Regions from separate parts of the Arthrobacter sp. 01N444 genome, predicted to be linked through region 2. Evidence: riboswitches for the same ligand, from Rfam matches in the RefSeq annotation. Region 2 holds a riboswitch; each other region holds the start of a gene.

Region 1 (4,227 bases), on a different contig from region 2:
GCGTCGGCAAGTCCACCATGGTCAACGCCCTGACCGGGGCCGAGCGGGCCACGGGAGGCGTGAACGCGGTAACCGGCCGCGGCCGCCACACGTCCTCCTCGGCACTGGCGCTCAAAGTCAACGATGCCCCGGCCGGCAGCTGGATCATCGACACCCCCGGCATCCGGTCCTTCGGCCTGGCCCACGTGGACCCGGACCGGATCCTGCGTTCCTTCCCGGACCTGGAACCGGGCACCGATGATTGCGAACGCGGCTGCAAGCATGACTCCACCGCCGTCAACTGCGGCGTCGACAAATGGGTTGCGGCCGGGCACGCGGGGCCCTCGGGACCGGCCAGGCTCGCGTCCCTGCGCCGGCTGCTGGGCACGGACCCGCGGATGGAAGCGCAGGAAACCAAGGAACTGGGCACCGTCTCCTAGCCGGACCCGCAACGGGGCGGCGGCGCCGTGCCGCGGCCTCCCGCCCGGCAGCCCGGTTTGACGGTAGTTTGGAACCATGAGCCAACCCGCTTCGAGCTACAACGATGACCTGCGCCTTGCCCATGTACTGGCAGATTCGGTCGATTCCCAGACCATGAGCCGCTTCAAGGCGCTCGACCTTCGGATCGAGACGAAGCCCGACCTCACACCCGTCACCGATGCCGACAAATCCGCGGAAGAGGCCATCCGCGGCCAGCTCTCCCGGTCACGTCCGCGTGACGCGGTCCTGGGCGAAGAGTTCGGCAGCTCGGGCCACGGTTCCCGCCGGTGGATCATCGACCCGATCGACGGCACGAAGAACTTTGTCCGCGGCGTCCCGGTCTGGGCCACCCTGATCGCCCTCGTCGATGAGGGCGAGCCGGTGGTCGGCGTCGTCAGCGCGCCGGCACTGGGCAAGCGCTGGTGGGCCGCCAAGGGTGCGGGCGCCTACACGGGCCGCTCGCTCGCCGCCGCCACACGGTTGAAGGTATCCAACGTCTCCAATCTCGAGGACGCCTCGCTGTCCTACTCCAGCCTTGGCGGCTGGAAGGAACGCGGGAACCTGGATGAGTTCCTGGGCCTGACCGAGGAAGTGTGGCGGACCCGCGCCTACGGTGACTTCTGGTCGTACTGCCTCGTGGCCGAGGGCGCCGTGGACATCGCCTGCGAACCCGAGCTGAATCTCTACGACATGGCCGCCCTGGTGCCGATTGTGACCGAGGCCGGCGGCCGCTTCACCTCGCTCGAAGGCGAGGACGGCCCCTTCGGCGGCAACGCCCTGGCCACCAATTCGATCCTGCACTCGGAAGTCCTCAAGCGGCTCAACCCCGGACTCGACGACCTCTTTCAGGCCCACCCGAACAACTGATCCGCGCCCGTAATATTCCGCTTCACAATCGGCGGCCGCCTTTTCCCCGGCTGCGCCGATGTCCTACGCTCGATGCAGGTCACGAGTGCCAGCGCTAAACCCCGGTTTGCTGGCCGGCAACCCTCCAGTCGCGGTGGGGTGCCCCGGGTGACGACCTGGCCGGTCCGGAACGGACCCGGCAAGCGCGGATTCCCACGGTGTGGGGTCCTGTTCGAGTGAGGTCCCATGACAACTGCCATTTTCCCCGTTGCCCCTGAATTCCATGCACGGCTTGCCCTCGCGGCCCGCCCGCTGGCAGCCGTCACCGGGGCCGAAATCCAGGCCCCGCTGATCACCGGCGGCCACGCGCGCTACGCCAACCTCGACTACGGCGCCTCCGCACCGGCCCTCTCCGTGGTCTCGGCCTACCTGAACGAAATCCTGCCGTACTACGCAAGCGTGCACCGCGGCGCCGGCTACGCATCACAGATCAGCACCTCCGTCTACGAGAACGCCCGGGACATCGTGCGGGACTTCGTGGGCGGCCGGCCCGGCGATTCCGTGATCTTCACGCGCAACACCACCGATTCCCTGAACCTGCTGGCCGGCTGCCTGCCGCTGCGCGACGGGCGGCCCGCGGGCGAGGTCCTCTACCTCGACATCGAACACCATGCCAACCTCCTGCCTTGGCAGAATGTCCCGCACCGCAGCGTCGTGGCCGCCGCCACCCTCGCGGCCACCGTGGACCGCCTGCGCGACGAACTCGCCCGCGGCGGCGTCAGCCTGCTGGCCGTCACCGGCGCCTCCAACGTCACCGGGGAGATCCTCCCGATCCGGACCCTGGCCGCACTGGCGCACGAATACGGCGCCAGGATCGTTGTCGACGCCGCGCAGCTCGCCCCGCACCGGCGGATCAATATCGCCGCGGACGACGTCGATTACCTCGCCTTCTCGGGGCACAAGCTGTACGCCCCGTTCGGCGCCGGCGTGCTGGTGGGGCGGACGGACTGGCTCGACGCCGGCACCCCGCACCTGGCCGGCGGCGGCGCGGTCCGCGATGCCCGGCTCGACTCCGTCAGCTGGACCACGGGACCTGCCCGGCACGAGGGCGGCTCGCCGAACGTCCTCGGCGCGGCGGCCCTCGCCCGCGCCACCCAGGTCATTGCGGCCCTGGACCCGGAGCAGTGGCAGGCCCACGAGGACGCCATCCGGTCCTTCCTCGTCGAGGGCCTCCAGGGCATCGAGGGAGTAACCGTGCACCGGATCTTTGCCGATTCGGCTTCCGATTCTTCCCCTGCTTCTTCCGCTGGAGGGGATCAGCCGGACACCGGCACGATCGGCGTCGTGAACTTTTCCGTGGAGGGCTACGACGCCGGACTGGTGGCCGCCTACCTGTCGGCCGAACACGGCATTGGCCTGCGCGACGGCCGCTTCTGCGCCCACCCGCTGCTCAAGCGGCTCGGCCTGCCCGCCGGCTCCCTGCGGGCCAGCTTCGGCCTCGGCTCACGGCTTGAGGACGCCGAACGCCTGCTGGCCGGCCTGCAGCAGCTGCGGCAGAACGGACTCGGCTGGGATTACGTGGTGGATGCCGGCCGCTGGGTGCCGGCCAACGATACCCGCAGCTATCCCCACTGGGCGCCGAACACCCCGGGCACCGCCGGCGCTGCGCCCTGCACCCTCGGCTAGGCAGGATCGGGGCCCGGCGCGGGTGCGGTAAATTCGAAAGGTATCTGAAACCAGCAGGACCTTCCCGAAGGAGATCGCACGTGGCAAGCGCCGGCCCCAGGCTCCACAGCGGAGTCAAGCCGCACAGCGGACCGAAACTGCACAGCGGACCGAAGCTGCACAGCGTGCGGCGCCAGGAACTCGGACAAAGCTTCCAGGACGGCGGGGAGCACTACGAGCGCGTCCGCCCCGGCTATCCGCAGGAGTCAGCCGACTGGCTGGTCCCGGCGGGGGCCAGGGACGCCGCGGACATTGGCGCGGGCACCGGGAAGTTCACCTCCCTTTTGGCGGAACGCGGACTGGGCACGGTGGCCGTGGACCCCTCTCCCGACATGCTCGGGCAGTTGCGCCGGACCCTGCCAGACGTCACCGCCATCGAGGGCAGCGCCGAGGACACCGGTCTCGAGCCGGAGTCCTTTGACCTGGTCACGGTCGCCCAGGCGTGGCACTGGTGCGACCCCGGCCTGGCAAGCGCCGAGATTGCCCGGATCCTGCGGCCGCACGGCGTGCTGGGTCTGATCTGGAACCAGCTGGACACCAGCGTGCCCTGGGTGCACCGGCTCTCCCGGATCATGCACGCCGGGGACGTCCACAAACCACACTTCCGTCCGGCCGTGGGCCCCGAGTTCACCGGGCTTGAGCGCCACCTGACGCGCTGGGAGGATTCCATCACGACGGAGGACATCCAGGAGCTGGCCAAGTCCCGCAGCTACTATCTCGCGGCATCGGACTCCACCCGGGCCAAGGTCACCGCCAACCTCCTCTGGTACCTGCACGAGCACCTGGGACATATGCCGGGCGAGGTGCTCCGGCTGCCCTACCTGACCCAGACGTGGCGGGCCTTCCGGGCCTGATGCACGCTCACCCCGGATTCCCCCGGATTGCACGCAGCGCCCGCCGGGCTTATTGTTTCGGTATGCCTAATAAATTCTTATAGGCACACGAAACTTTGACACCGGCTGTTTTCCGGCCGGCGCCGATCATCGCGTCAACGCCGACGCGCCAATCACAGGAGCTGGCAGTGCTGGAGCTAACGGGACACGGGCAACCGGCGCAGGACGCCCCCACTTACAAACACCCGGGGGCCCGGAGGGCGCTGATCGGCCTGTTGGGACCGGCCTTCGTGGCGTCGATCGCCTACGTGGACCCCGGAAACGTGGCCGCCAACCTGACCGCCGGAGCGCAGTACGGCTATCT
Region 2 (4,227 bases):
CGCGCCGGTGTGGCGCAGCCGGTCCGTTAGCGGGCCGGTCCGCTGACCTGGCTGGCTCCGGCTCCGGACGGGCCGCCCTAGAACATCATGGGCGGTGCGTCGAGGACGGTCTCGTCCACGCGCCTCTTCTCCCACTGCGTGAAGGGCTTGTCGAGCTCGTACTTGCCGTGCGAAGTGCGCAGCAGGGTGCGGACCTCGGCGTTCTCGGGGTTATTCAGGGACTCGAAATATTCCACCGACCAGTGGAACCAGCGCATGCAGAACAGCCGCATGGTCAATCCGTGCGTCACAAACAGCGCGTTCGGGGCATAGCCGGGCCGGGACCAGTGCCGGTGCAGGGTTTCCATGAAGGAAGAAATCCTGTCATACACATCGGAACCGGACTCGCCCTCGCGGAAGCGGTAGAAGAAGTGCCCGTAGGCGTTGCGGAGCTCCTTCTGGTCCTCGATGTCGCCGGCGATCTGAAAGTTGGCCCAGTCCTGTTCGCGCAGGCGCGGTTCCTCGATCACCCGCTCCACGAGCGGGCCGAGATTCAGCGCCTCGAGGGTCTGGTAGGCGCGCAGGTAGGGGGAGACGTAGACGCACACCGGGCGGCCGTCCAGCTGGCGCCGGACCTCCTCCCCGGCCGCGGTGGCCTGCTCCAGGCCCAGCGCGGTCAACGGGATCCGGTAGTCCGGAACACGGTTGTAGATCGAGGTGTCGGCATTGGCGGCAGACTGGCCGTGCCGGATCATGATGATTTTCCGGGGCGCACTCATAATCCCCAAGCATAGGGCTCCCAAAAAGCCGGGGGTGCCGGCGCGGCCGGCACCACGCGGGCACCAGCAAACTATCGGCAAGTGCAGGCAAGATAGAACCATGTTGGTTCCCTCCCGCCGTCGGTTGCGGTTCGAAGTGTTGATTGTCCTGGGGTTGTCGCTCGGGCAGTCCGCGATCTACTCCCTGGTGCAGTTGCTGGACAAGATGACCACGGCGCCGCTGGCCCAGGGGACATCCACCCTGAACCGCTCACAGAGCGCACGCGAATACTTCGACCTCACCTACCAGTTGCTGGACATCATCTTCGCCCTGGTCCCGGTGGCCCTCGTGATCTATTTCCTCACCGAACACTGGCCGGCCGGTGAGCGCGGAACCTCGGCGTTCCGAAGGATCGGCTTCGACTTCGCCCGGCCCGGCAAGGACCTCCTGCAGGGTCTCGGACTCGCCGCGCTCATCGGCATTCCGTCCCTGGGGCTCTACGCCGCCGGCCGGGCGCTGGGGATCACGACGGCGATCATCCCCAGTGCCCTGGACGCGTACTGGTGGACCGTGCCGGTGCTGGTCCTGTCCGCGATCCGGCACGCGGTGGTCGAGGAAGTGATTGTGGTGGCGTACCTGCTGGACCGGCTCGGGAAACTGGGCTGGAGCGTGCCGGCGGCCATCGCCGCCAGCGCCCTGCTCCGCGGCAGCTATCACCTGTACCAGGGGTTCGGGCCGTTCATCGGCAACGCGGTGATGGGCGTCGTCTTCGCGCTGGTCTACATCCGGACCAAACGGGTGATGCCGCTGGTGATCGCCCACGCCATCCTGGACACCGTGGCGTTCGTGGGGTTCAGCCTGTTCGGCAAGGCCGTGGGCTTGGGCTGAGTTCCCCGCAAAGCAAGGCGGGGTCCCTTCGGGCCCATCCGGAGCCCCCGGACGGGCGCGAAGTGGCCTCGCGTTGCTTTTAGGAGCAGGCCTTAAATGATCTCGGCCGCCGTCTCCTAGGTGACATCGTTGGCACCTAAGAGATGGCGGCCGAAGCGTGGGGCAGGTGGAGCGTTAGATCGTGACCGCTCCGGAGGCGGTCTCGAAGGTGACAGAGAGGATGCCGGGAGTACCGTGCGGCGCGATCCAGTTCACGGCGACGTCTTCGAGCGGCTTTTCAACCGGTTCGCCCAGCCACTCCGTGACGCGCTCGGCCGAACCGGCAATGGTCAGTGCGGACATCTTGACATCGCTCGCGTAGGCGTTGGACGGGTGCAACTCCGGGTCGCCCTCCCACTTGAGCATGTATGGCACCTGGGGGTCGGCGATGAGCCCCAGGATGCCGATCTGCTTCCAGACCAATTCGCGGCCGTCGGGAAACTTCCGGTTGCCGTTGACGGCGGCGCGGCCGAGCCGCTCCTCGAACGGGGCCAGGTCGTCAACCTCGACGCACCAGCCCATCCAGCCGCCGCCGGCCTCGGAGCGTGCCCGGACGGCCTGGCCGAACGGGGCCTTGTCGGAGGCCGGGTGGTTCAGGACCTCCACGACTTCCAGGTACTTGTGTCCCGCGAGCGGGATAATCATGTTGCGTGTCCCGAAACGGGGGTGCACTCCACCCTTCACGGCTTCAACGCCGAGGGCAGACGCAATACGTTCAGTGGTGGCTGCCAAGCCATCGTGTTCACAGGCGTAAGAGACGTGATCCATGCGCATGCCATCATCTTGGCACTTTGTGATGGACCTCTCAGCTTAGGCTCCCCTAACCGTCATGGGACGTCCTGGGGCGCGGAACGCGGCGCCCCGGATGCTCCGTCACGGCGGCCGTCTTCATCTTCGTCACAAAGCTATCCAGGGCTCCGCCGCCATTCCTACACTGAAGTCAGGTCATGAGTGCCAGTGCACAGCCCCGGCTTGCTGGCCGGCAACCCTCGTATCGCGGTGGGGTGCCCCGGGTGAAGACCTGGCCGTCCGGCGCCCGCCGGAGGGCAAGCGCGGCGCCTGTTCCGGTTCGGGCCGAAAGCCCAGGCCGGTGCTGTGCCCAGTGACTCGAGGAGCACCAATGTCCAACGCCTGGTCCTTTGAAACCCGCCAGATCCACGCCGGCCAGGAGCCGGACAGCGCCACCGGCGCGCGTTCCCTGCCTATCTACCAGACGACGTCGTTCGTGTTCCCCAGCGCCGAAAGCGCCGCGAACCGCTTTGCGCTCGCCGAGCTCGCGCCCATCTACACCCGGATCGGCAACCCGACCCAGGACGCCGTCGAACAGCGCGTCGCCAGCCTGGAAGGCGGTCTCGCGGCGCTGCTGCTCAGCTCCGGCCAGGCCGCCGAGACGTTCGCCATCCTCAATATCGCCGAGGCCGGGGACCATGTGGTGGCCAGCCCCAGCCTCTATGGCGGAACCTACAACCTGCTCGCGCACACGCTGAAGAAGTTCGGCATCTCCGTGACCTTCGTGGCGGACCCGGACAACCTGGACCAGTGGCGGGACGCCGTCCAGCCCAACACCAAGCTGTTCTTCGGCGAAGTGGTCTCCAACCCCCGCCAGGACGTCCTGGACATCGAGGGCGTCTCCCGGGTGGCGCACGAGGCCGGCGTGCCGCTGGTTGTCGACAACACGCTCTCCACCCCCTACCTGATCCGGCCGATCGAGTGGGGCGCGGACATCGTGGTCCATTCCGCCACCAAGTACCTGGGCGGGCACGGCGCCGCGATCGCCGGCGTGATCGTGGACTCCGGCAACTTCGACTTCGGGAAGGACCCGGAGCGGTTCCCCGGCTTCAACACCCCCGACCCCACCTACAACGGCCTGGTCTACGCCCGCGACCTCGGAGCGGGCGGCGCGCTGGGCGCGAATCTCTCCTACATCCTCAAGGCCCGGGTCCAGCTCCTGCGCGACCTCGGCTCCGCGGTGTCCCCGTTCAACGCGTTCCTCATCGCCCAGGGCATCGAAACGCTGAGCCTGCGCGTCGAGCGCCACGTGGCCAACGCCACGAAGGTGGCGCAATGGCTGGAGGGGCGGGACGACGTCGAATCGGTCGCCTACGCCGGGCTGCCGTCCAGCCCCTGGTACGAGCGCGGCCGCAAGTACGGGCCCAAGGGGACCGGCGCCGTCGTGGCGTTCAACATTGCCGGGGGAGCGGAGGCCGGCAAGCGGTTCGTCGATGCCCTCGAACTGCACTCGCACGTCGCGAACATCGGCGATGTCCGGTCGCTCGTGATCCATCCGGCGTCGACCACACACAGCCAGCTCTCGCCCGAACAGCAGGTGATCGCCGGGGTGAACCCCGGGCTGGTGAGGCTTTCGGTGGGACTGGAGCACATTGACGACATCCTCGCGGACCTCGACGCCGGATTCCGCGCGGCCAAGTCCGTCTAGGCCGAAGCCCACGCCGAATTTCCCCACCTTTGCGGGCATGACACCGGGAATCGCCGGCACTTCGGGGCGACCCGCCGGCCACGGCTGTCAAAGGTGGGGAGTCTGCGGTGCTGACGGGTCCGGCT
Region 3 (4,227 bases), on a different contig from region 2:
GTCGATGACGGTGTGCACGTAGGCGATGCCGATCAGTGGCCCGCGGTGTCTGCTACGCGCCTTGTCCGGGGTTCCTGCCCGGTTCCGGTCTCCTTGCTGCCGCCCAACGTAGCGCCAGCCGCCGCCGTGGGGGATATTGCCGAGCTTCTTCACGTCGACGTGGATCATGGCCCCGGGCCTGTCGTGCTCGTACCGGCGGATGACCTCCCCGGTGCGCTTGTCCACGTGGTGCAGGCGGTTCAGCCGGCACCGGACCAGAACCGCGTGCACGGTCGAGGCCGGCATGGCCAGCTTCGCCCCGATCGCGACCGGCCCCAGCCGTTGCTTCCAGCGCAGGTGCACTACCTTGCGCACCAGCTGCTGCGGTGTCCGGTTCGCCACCCGGTGCGGGCGCGAGGACCTGTCGGCCATGCCGTCCTGACCCATCGCGGCGTAGCGGGCCGCCCACCGTTTGGCCGTGGGCCAGGAGCAATTGAACTGCTCGGCAGCCCGGGACACCGGCCAGCCGTGGTCTACGACCAGACGCGCGACGCGCAAACGTTGGCGTGGAGTCAAAGCGGCATTAGCGTGGGACACGAGGACCTCCTGGTCGCTGCAGCGGTTGTCTAAGCAACTCCACTGTGCAACCGGAGGTCCTCACCTTTAGGTCAACGACTCCAGCGAGTCATCACATTCACCGAACCAACGTCCCTGGGCAGTACACCTAGACCTGCTTGAGCGCCTGGCCGAGGTCGCGGATCAGGTCCTCCACATCCTCCAGGCCCACCGACAGCCGGACCACGCCGTCGCTGAGCCCGATCGCCGCGCGGCCTTCCGGGCCCATCGCGCGGTGCGTGGTGGTGGCCGGGTGCGTGATGAGCGTCTTGGCATCGCCCAGGTTGTTGGAGATGTCGATGATCCGCAGCGCGTCCAGGAGTGCGAACGCGGCCTGCTTCGCCGTGCGCCCGGGGGAGGGCTGCAGCTCCAGGGTGAGCACGGTCCCGCCGGCCTTCATCTGCTGCCCTGCGAGCGGGTACTGCGGGTGGGACGGCAGCAGCGGGTACTTTACCCAGCCGACCGCGGGCTGTCCCTCGAGCCATTCGGCCAGCCGCAGCGCGGAGGCCGAGGAATGGTTGACGCGCAGGGCCATGGTCTCCAGGCCCTTGGTGAGCACCCAGGCGTTGAACGCCGAAAGCGCCGGACCGGTGTGCCGCATGAGCTGCTTGACGGGCCCGTCGATGAATTCCTTGGTGCCCAGGATGGCCCCGCCCAGGACGCGGCCCTGGCCGTCGATGTGCTTGGTGCCGGAGTAGACCACCACGTCCGCGCCGAGGTCGCCGCAGCGCTGGAGCAGCGGGGTGGCGAAGACGTTGTCAACCACCACCGTGGCGCCGGCCGCGTGCGCCAGTTTGCTCACGGCGGCGATGTCCACGATTTCCTGCATCGGGTTCGACGGCGACTCGAAGAACACCGCCGTGGTCGGCTCGGACAGCGCGGATTTCCACTGCTCCAGGTCCGGGCCGTCCACGAAGACCGTCTCGACACCCCAGCGCGGCAGGATTTCGTTGAGGATCACGAAGCACGAGCCGAACAGCGAGCGGGCCGCGACCACCCGGTCGCCGGCCGCCAACAGCGCGCCCAGGGCGGTGAAGACGGCGGACATGCCGGACGCCGTCGCGAAACACGCCTCCGTTCCCTCGAGCAGCCGGAGCCGCTCCTGGAAGGTGGCGACGGAGGGGTTGCCGTAGCGGGAGTAGACGAAGCGCTCGTCCTCACCGGTGAAGGCGCGCTCGGCGGCAGCCGCGGACTCGTAGACGAATCCTGAGTTGAGGAAGATCGGCTCGGTGGTTTCCTGGAAGCCGGTGCGGTCAAGGCCGCCACGGACGGCCTGGGTGTCGGCCGCCCAGCCGGCGGCGTCGGGATTGAAAGTCACTTAGATCTTTCCGAGGTTGGTGGGCAGGCCGCGGTTCTTCCAGCCATTGACGGTGCGTTCGCCAAAGCGGTCGGTCTCGCCTTCGAAGCCCTCAAGGACGTTGTACGAGGTGTAGCCGGCGGCCGTCGCGGCCGTCGCGGCCGCGATCGACCGGGCCCCGGAACGGCAAAGGAACACCAGTTCGACGGCGGTGTCCTCCGGCGCCTGCTGCCTTAGCTGTTCCACGAAGTGCGGGTTCGGCGTGCCGCCGGCGAGGTTCCACTGGATGAAGAGCGGATCGTTGCGGCTCTCGCCCGCGGCCGCGGTGTCCGGGATGCCGATGTGGGCCCATTCGCCCTCGGTCCGGACATCCACCAGGATGGCTCCGGCCTCCAGCTTGGCCCACGCCTCCTGCGGGCTGACGTCTCCGGCGTAGCTCATGCGTGGCCCGCGAAGGCCCCGTCGGCGCCAAATTCGTCGGCGTCGAGCTCATCAACCGCATTGGCCACGGCGGCGTCCGCACTGGCAATCGCGGCCGGCAGGACCAGCGCCTGCGCCACGATCACGGTGCTTCCGTTGAAGCTGGCGGCGGGGCTTCCATGCAGCACGTAGCCCTCGGCCAGGGCGGCTGACACCCGCTCGCAAAAGGCGCGGTCATCCGCCCCGGTGAACAGGCGGTAGGCCAGCCTCTCCTCGCCCCCGGATGCTGAACCGGGTGCTGTGCCGGGTGCGGCTGTTGTGGGTATTGACGTGTCGGGCACGACGGATCTCCTCTTTCACGCTTGCAGCTCGAATTCTCGAATGCCGAGTATTCACCTGAGGCACCCCGCCGCGAAAGGGAGGGTTGCCGACCGGCCAGTCAGGGCTTGGCACCGGTTCTCATTACTCCCCAAAAACGTAACACCTGCGACGCCGGCCCGCACCGCCGCCGTCGTCATGTTCCGTAACCGGACCGCGGCCCGGGCGAGTAGTGGCGGGCTCCAGTTTCGGGTACAGCCCACTCGTGTCTGCCGGGACGATTCGCCGTTTACTGGGGGGGATTAGGTCCGACGAGTCGGCCGGAGCTGCAGGTGATTCGAGCAATGTGCGAATCAAGCAGTCCCGGAATCGACTCGTCTGTCCATCAACAAGCTGTCTGGGAATCGGTGGCTGGAACGGTCGGAGCCGCAGCCGCGGTCCGGCCGGTGACGGCGGAATGGAGCAATCGTGGGCCCGCGCATACTCGTTACCGGGATTACAAGCGCCGCCGGACGGGCCGTCGCGGCCCAGCTCGAAGCCCGGGGCCTCCCGTACCTCGGCTCCGACGCCCGTGCCGACACCCGCCAGGCCGGGGAGGCTCCCGCCGCCGCGGTCAGGCTCCTGCCGGCGACGAACCCGGACATGGTCCTGGACCTGCGCCGGGTGGTGGACCGCGAAGCCATCAACGTCATCATTCCGACCCTCACCGTGGAACTCCCGGTCCTGGCCGCGGCCCGCGCGGGATTCGCCCAGGACGTGCGGATCATCGTGGCCGACCCCGCCGCGGTGGCCCTCGCCAACGACCACCTGTTCACCACCTGGGCGCTGCAAGCCACCGGCATCCCGGTGCCCCGGTTCGCGGTTCCGGGCGACCTCGCCGCCGCGCCGGCTTCCCTCGCCGGCCTCAGCGGCCCCGTGGTGGTCAAGCCGCGGGTCTTCAAAGGCTCCCATGGTATCCACCTGCTGGCCGGAACCGACTCCGTTAGCTGGAAGAACATGCCGGCGGGGCAACTGGTCCAGGAATTTATCCCGGGCGCCGACTATGTGTGCCTGGTGTTCGGCACCCCGGCACGCAACGCGATGGCGCCGGTGGCGGTGGTCCTCGAGAAGACCAGGACTCCGTATGGACGCGCCGGCAGCGACGAGGTCAGCCGCAGGGTGCCGGCGAACCAGGCCGGGGATGTGCGCAAGCTGGGCCTGGCCGCCGTCCGCACGCTCGGGCTGACCGGGCCGGTCCAGGTCCAGATCCGCCGCCGCACCGACGGAACGCCCGTGGTGCTGGGTGTCTGCGCGACCCTGGGGGAGAACAGCACCTGGGCCCCGGAAATGCTCGACGCCGTGCTCGCAACGTTCATGCTCCCGGCGTTCAACCCGGCCTCGTTCCGCCTGTGCCCGGCAGTGCCCGCGGACGCCCTGGGGTGAGCGCAACACCAACGCGGGGTCACTTACGGCCCATCCGGGGACATGGGATGGGCCGTAACTGACCCCGCGTTGCTATTCGATGGTCGCGAAGAGGGCGTTGAGTTCGGCCGTGAGTTGGCGCCGGAGTTCCGGGGTGCCGATTTCCTGCCCGTCGATGTGGTTGACCGGGGCCAGGA
Region 4 (4,227 bases), on a different contig from region 2:
GAGACAGCACCGGCACCGGCGAGGGCATATTTGAGGAAATTTCTACGCTGCATGGTCTTGGTCCTTTGTGGTGGTTCGCGCTGGGCTATGACTGGGCGGTAACGCTGGCGGGCTGGTTTTCGGCCGCCGCGGAGAATTCGGTGAAGGCTCCCCGGAAGGCCGCGGCGGGGTGCCGTCCGTTGAGCCGTGGCCCGGCGCCGAAGAGCTTCTCGCGCAGGGTTCCCGGCGCGTAGCCGGTCTGGGCGAGGCCGCGGCTGCGCAGTTCCGGCAGCACACCGTCGATGAAGTCGGTGTAGGAGCCGGGGATGGTCTGGTTGATGATGTTGATGCCGTCGATTCCGGCGTCCTGCCACTGCTCGAGACGGTCGGCAATCTGGTCCGGCGTTCCCACCACCCGGTTGGCCCGGCTGCGGTAGAGCGCAATGTCGCGGAGGGTGGGGTTGCCGCCGCGGACGGAGGCGCGGATAGCCGTGAGATGTCCCTGGCTGCCTTCCGTTTCAAGGTCCCCGAGCGGGGTGTCCAGCGGCAGGCCGCCGAGGTCGACGCCGAACCCGCCGCCCACGTGGGCCAGCAGGGCTTCAATGTCCAGGCTGTCCTCGAGCTCGTCGGCTTTGCGGTTCGCCTCGGCTTCGGTGCCGCCCACCACGAAGTGCATGCCCTGGAGGAACTTCACGTCATCCGGATGGCGGCCGGCGGCAACGGCCTGTTCCCGGACGGCCGCGGTGTACTTCGCGGCCACCTCGGTGCTCGGCGCGAGTGTGAAGGTGGCCTCGGCGTTGGCGGCGCAGAACTGCTGGCCGCGGCCGGAGCTCCCGGCCTGGAAAAGCACCGGGGTGCGTTGCGGTGAAGGGGCCGCGAGGTGGGGTCCGTCGATCGAGTACCGGGGCCCGCGGTGGTAGATCTTGCTGACTTTCTCCGGGTCCGCGTGGACCCCGGTCGCCTTGTCCCGGAGCAGCGCGTCGTCTTCCCAGGATCCTTCCCACAATTTGTAGGCGGCCTCGACGTATTCGTCCGCCCAGTCGTAGCGTTCGTCATGCTTGGTCAGCTCGGTGGCGTTGAAGTTCCGGTGCGCGTTTTCCAGCACGCTGGTGACGATGTTCCAGGCCACGCGGCCGCCGCTGATGTGGTCCAGCGTGGACATTTGCCGGGCGAACTGGAACGGATGGCTTTGAATCACCGACGACGTCGCGGCCAGCCCGATCTCCCGCGTTCCCGTGGCGAGCGCGGACAGCAGGATGAGGGGGTCGTTGGACGGCACCTGCAGGCCCTTTTTCAGCAGCGATGCCCACCCGCCGTCGTAGTCGCCGTAGAGACCGACGACGTCGGCGAAGAAGATCGCGTCAAACTTGGCGCCTTCGAGCTGGCGGGCCAGGTCGATCCAGAGCTGGAGTTCGTTGAACCGGTGCTGCTGGGCTTCCGGGCGCCGCCACTGGCCGCCCATGATGTGGCTGGACGTGTTCATCACGAAGGCGCTGATCAGCAGGCGCGGGCGGGGTCCGTCGAAACGGGTACTGGGCGTTGAAGTCATGGGGTGCTTTCCGCTGTGGGAGGTGGGACGAGGGTGCTGCCGGCGCTCAGAGGCGCTTGTCCAGGCGCCGGGCAACATAGGATCCGCCCAGCTGAACGATGGTGACCAGCAGGATCATCAGGACAATGGCGGTGATCATGAGCGGCGTTTCGTAGCGGTAATAGCCGTACCGGATGGCGAAGTCGCCGATTCCGCCGCCGCCCACCAGTCCGGCCATCGCCGAGTAGGAGATGAAGCTGACGGTCATGATGGTGATGGAGCTGACGAGTCCGGGCTTCGCCTCCACAATCAGGACGTCCCGGACGATCTGGGACCGGCTGGCGCCCATGGACCGTGCCGCTTCGACCACTCCGCCGCCGAGCTGGCTCAGGTTCTGTTCCACGAAGCGGGCGAAATACGGAATGGCGTTGAGGGTCAGCGGGACAATGACGGCGGCCGTGCCGATGGTCGTGCCGACAATGAACCTGGTCACGGGAATGATCGCGATCAGCAGGATCAGGAACGGGAACGAGCGGAGCAGGTTGACCAGCCCGTCCAGGACCCGGTGCAGCTTTGGCCTGTGCTTGAGCCCGTTGGGACCGATGGTGTAGAGCAGGACACCCAGCGGTGTCCCGAGCAGCACCGCCAGCGGGATGGCCACCAGCAGCATGGTGAGGGTCTGTCCCATGGCGACGCCGATTTCGGGCAGGACTTCCAGGATGCGGTCAAACATTGATCAGGCCCTCCGACGCGGCTGTGGTGTGGGTGCCCCTCCCGGAGCGGTCCAGCTGGATCTCATCGGAGACCAGGTAGCGGCCGATCGACGTCGCCGGGTGGAAACCGGGGCGCTGGAGTTCGGCGAGGTCGAGCTGCTCCACCACCCGGCCTTCTTCCATGACCGCGACGTTGTCCGCGATGGCCTTGATGACATTCATCTCGTGGGTGACCACCACGATTGTGATGCCGAATTCGGCGTTGACGTCGGCCAGGTATTGCAGGACCGATGACGTCGTCCGGGGATCCACGGCCGACGTCGGCTCGTCACAGAGCAGCACTTTGGGCCCGGTGGCAAGGGCGCGGGCGATCGCCACCCGCTGTTTCTGGCCCCCGGAGAGTTTGGCCGGATACGTTCCCGCTTTGTCGGCGAGGTCCACGATTTCCAGGGTTTCGGCGGCCCGCCGCCGGCGTTCCGCCTTCCCGACGCCGGCGAACTTCAGGGACAGCTCCACATTTTCCTGGGCTGTGAGGTTGTTGAGGAGATTGAAGTGCTGGAAAATCATGCCGATGTCATGCCGCTTGGTCCGGAGCTCGGCGTCGGACAGGGTCACCAGGTCCACGCCGTCCACCAGGACGCGGCCCGACGTCGGGCGCTCGAGGAGGTTGATGTTGCGCAGCAGCGTGGATTTGCCGGCGCCGGAGAACCCGATGATGCCCTGGATGGTGCCCCGCCTGATGTGCAGGCTGACGTCATCGACGGCCGTGAAAGGTCCCGCGGCCGAACCGAATGACGTGCTGACGTTCTGGATCTCGATCACAGGCCCCCACCTGCTCGGGGCCGCGGCGCTGCCGCTGTCTGCGTGTTCATGATTTCCTCCGGGCTCGCCCGAGGAAAGCCCTGGGTCCTGGCTTCCGGGCAGCGCTGAGCGAAGCCGGGGAGCCTCAGAACACAGTGGTTCTCCATCGGTCCTGGCGGTAGCACCGTCCTCAAAGGAGGGGGTTGCTGCGGCGTCACGGAGCCAGATCTCTCAGCCGCTCGGGATGGTTACGAGTCCATCTCACACGGCAGGAGGCCGGATACAGAAAAAGCCGGTCACATTTTGTAACCGACTCTTCCCGATCTGTTGATCGTCATTCCCGGGCCGTTAGATGCCCACGCGCCAGCCTTCGCGGGCGGGGCACGCGTTCACGACGACGTCCAGCCCGGCGGCCCTGGCCCGGTCCGTCGCGGCGTCGTCGAAGACGCCCAGCTGCAGCCAGACGGCCTTGGCGCCTACTGCGATGGCCTCGTCTATGACTGCGCCCACCCTGTGGGAGTTGACGAAGCAGTCCACGACGTCGATCGGGTGCTTCTCCGCCGGGATGTCAGACAGGGAACGGTACCCCTTCTCGCCGTGGACATCGTCGCCCGGAAGGTTGACCGGAATGATGGTCATGCCCATCCGGTCCCGGACATAGAGGGAGACCTCATACGCCGAGCGCCATTCGTTGGTGGTGAGGCCGACCACCGCCCACGTGCCTTTGGTTCGCATGAGGCGGTCAATGACTGCCGGATCGTTAACATGGGCCATGCATCAACCTTACTCCTGCGACCTTTCCGGGCAATTGTCGAATAAATGAATGATTTGGGTCGGACCCACGCCGGGTGAACGAATATTACGGCGCTCCCGGACGCCGATTTTGCGGAATCGTGCATCTGAAGTTCTAGTAGGTAGTGACCATCCCGAGCGGCCGAGAGACCTGGATCGATGACGCCGCAGCAACCCCCCGGTGACGTGGGACGACCATTCCCACGCCACCGCTCCGCCCTCCTTCGGTGAAATTCGAGGGAGCCGGAGCAACCAAGGGTGCTACTGCCAGGACCGATGGAGTGCAGCAATGACCCCTGAGAATTCTTCCGCTCTGCCCACCTTTGCCCGGCCTGCGTCCGAGGCATTCCCCCAAACCACTTCGGACGCGACGGCGAACGAAGCAGGGCTGCGTGACGCGCCCGGCTCCTCTCG

What was found. A riboswitch is a leader RNA that binds a small molecule or an ion and turns the genes downstream of it on or off. The one in region 2 is predicted to bind S-adenosylmethionine.
Region 1: it holds a riboswitch for S-adenosylmethionine, as region 2 does, so the genes downstream of both, AC1DKN_RS11305 (aminotransferase class V-fold PLP-dependent enzyme) here and AC1DKN_RS13795 (bifunctional o-acetylhomoserine/o-acetylserine sulfhydrylase) in region 2, are expected to answer to the same signal.
Region 3: it holds a riboswitch for S-adenosylmethionine, as region 2 does, so the genes downstream of both, AC1DKN_RS15210 (DUF1737 domain-containing protein) here and AC1DKN_RS13795 (bifunctional o-acetylhomoserine/o-acetylserine sulfhydrylase) in region 2, are expected to answer to the same signal.
Region 4: it holds a riboswitch for S-adenosylmethionine, as region 2 does, so the genes downstream of both, AC1DKN_RS08820 (methionine ABC transporter ATP-binding protein) here and AC1DKN_RS13795 (bifunctional o-acetylhomoserine/o-acetylserine sulfhydrylase) in region 2, are expected to answer to the same signal.

What each region holds. Positions count from the first base shown of each region.
Region 1 is NZ_JBFTRB010000008.1:22,362-26,588, forward strand. It holds gene rsgA (ribosome small subunit-dependent GTPase A) at 1-419, shown strand, start outside; gene hisN (histidinol-phosphatase) at 496-1,326, shown strand; SAM riboswitch class IV at 1,404-1,517, shown strand; gene AC1DKN_RS11305 (aminotransferase class V-fold PLP-dependent enzyme) at 1,552-2,991, shown strand; gene AC1DKN_RS11310 (class I SAM-dependent methyltransferase) at 3,129-3,884, shown strand; gene AC1DKN_RS11315 (Nramp family divalent metal transporter) at 4,052-4,227, shown strand, end outside.
Region 2 is NZ_JBFTRB010000011.1:99,765-103,991, reverse strand. It holds gene AC1DKN_RS13815 (amidohydrolase family protein) at 1-30, shown strand, start outside; gene AC1DKN_RS13810 (histidine phosphatase family protein) at 78-758, opposite strand; gene AC1DKN_RS13805 (CPBP family intramembrane glutamic endopeptidase) at 859-1,626, shown strand; gene AC1DKN_RS13800 (VOC family protein) at 1,801-2,439, opposite strand; SAM riboswitch class IV at 2,609-2,724, shown strand; gene AC1DKN_RS13795 (bifunctional o-acetylhomoserine/o-acetylserine sulfhydrylase) at 2,786-4,102, shown strand.
Region 3 is NZ_JBFTRB010000014.1:17,204-21,430, reverse strand. It holds gene AC1DKN_RS15225 (IS481 family transposase) at 1-576, opposite strand, end outside; gene AC1DKN_RS15220 (O-succinylhomoserine sulfhydrylase) at 704-1,912, opposite strand; gene AC1DKN_RS15215 (rhodanese-like domain-containing protein) at 1,913-2,332, opposite strand; gene AC1DKN_RS15210 (DUF1737 domain-containing protein) at 2,329-2,637, opposite strand; SAM riboswitch class IV at 2,665-2,778, opposite strand; gene AC1DKN_RS15205 (ATP-grasp domain-containing protein) at 3,098-4,051, shown strand; gene AC1DKN_RS15200 (aminodeoxychorismate lyase) at 4,124-4,227, opposite strand, start outside.
Region 4 is NZ_JBFTRB010000005.1:246,440-250,666, forward strand. It holds gene AC1DKN_RS08805 (MetQ/NlpA family ABC transporter substrate-binding protein) at 1-53, opposite strand, end outside; gene AC1DKN_RS08810 (LLM class flavin-dependent oxidoreductase) at 86-1,528, opposite strand; gene AC1DKN_RS08815 (methionine ABC transporter permease) at 1,575-2,240, opposite strand; gene AC1DKN_RS08820 (methionine ABC transporter ATP-binding protein) at 2,233-3,042, opposite strand; SAM riboswitch class I at 3,182-3,272, opposite strand; gene AC1DKN_RS08825 (CoA-binding protein) at 3,370-3,795, opposite strand; gene acs (acetate--CoA ligase) at 4,103-4,227, shown strand, end outside.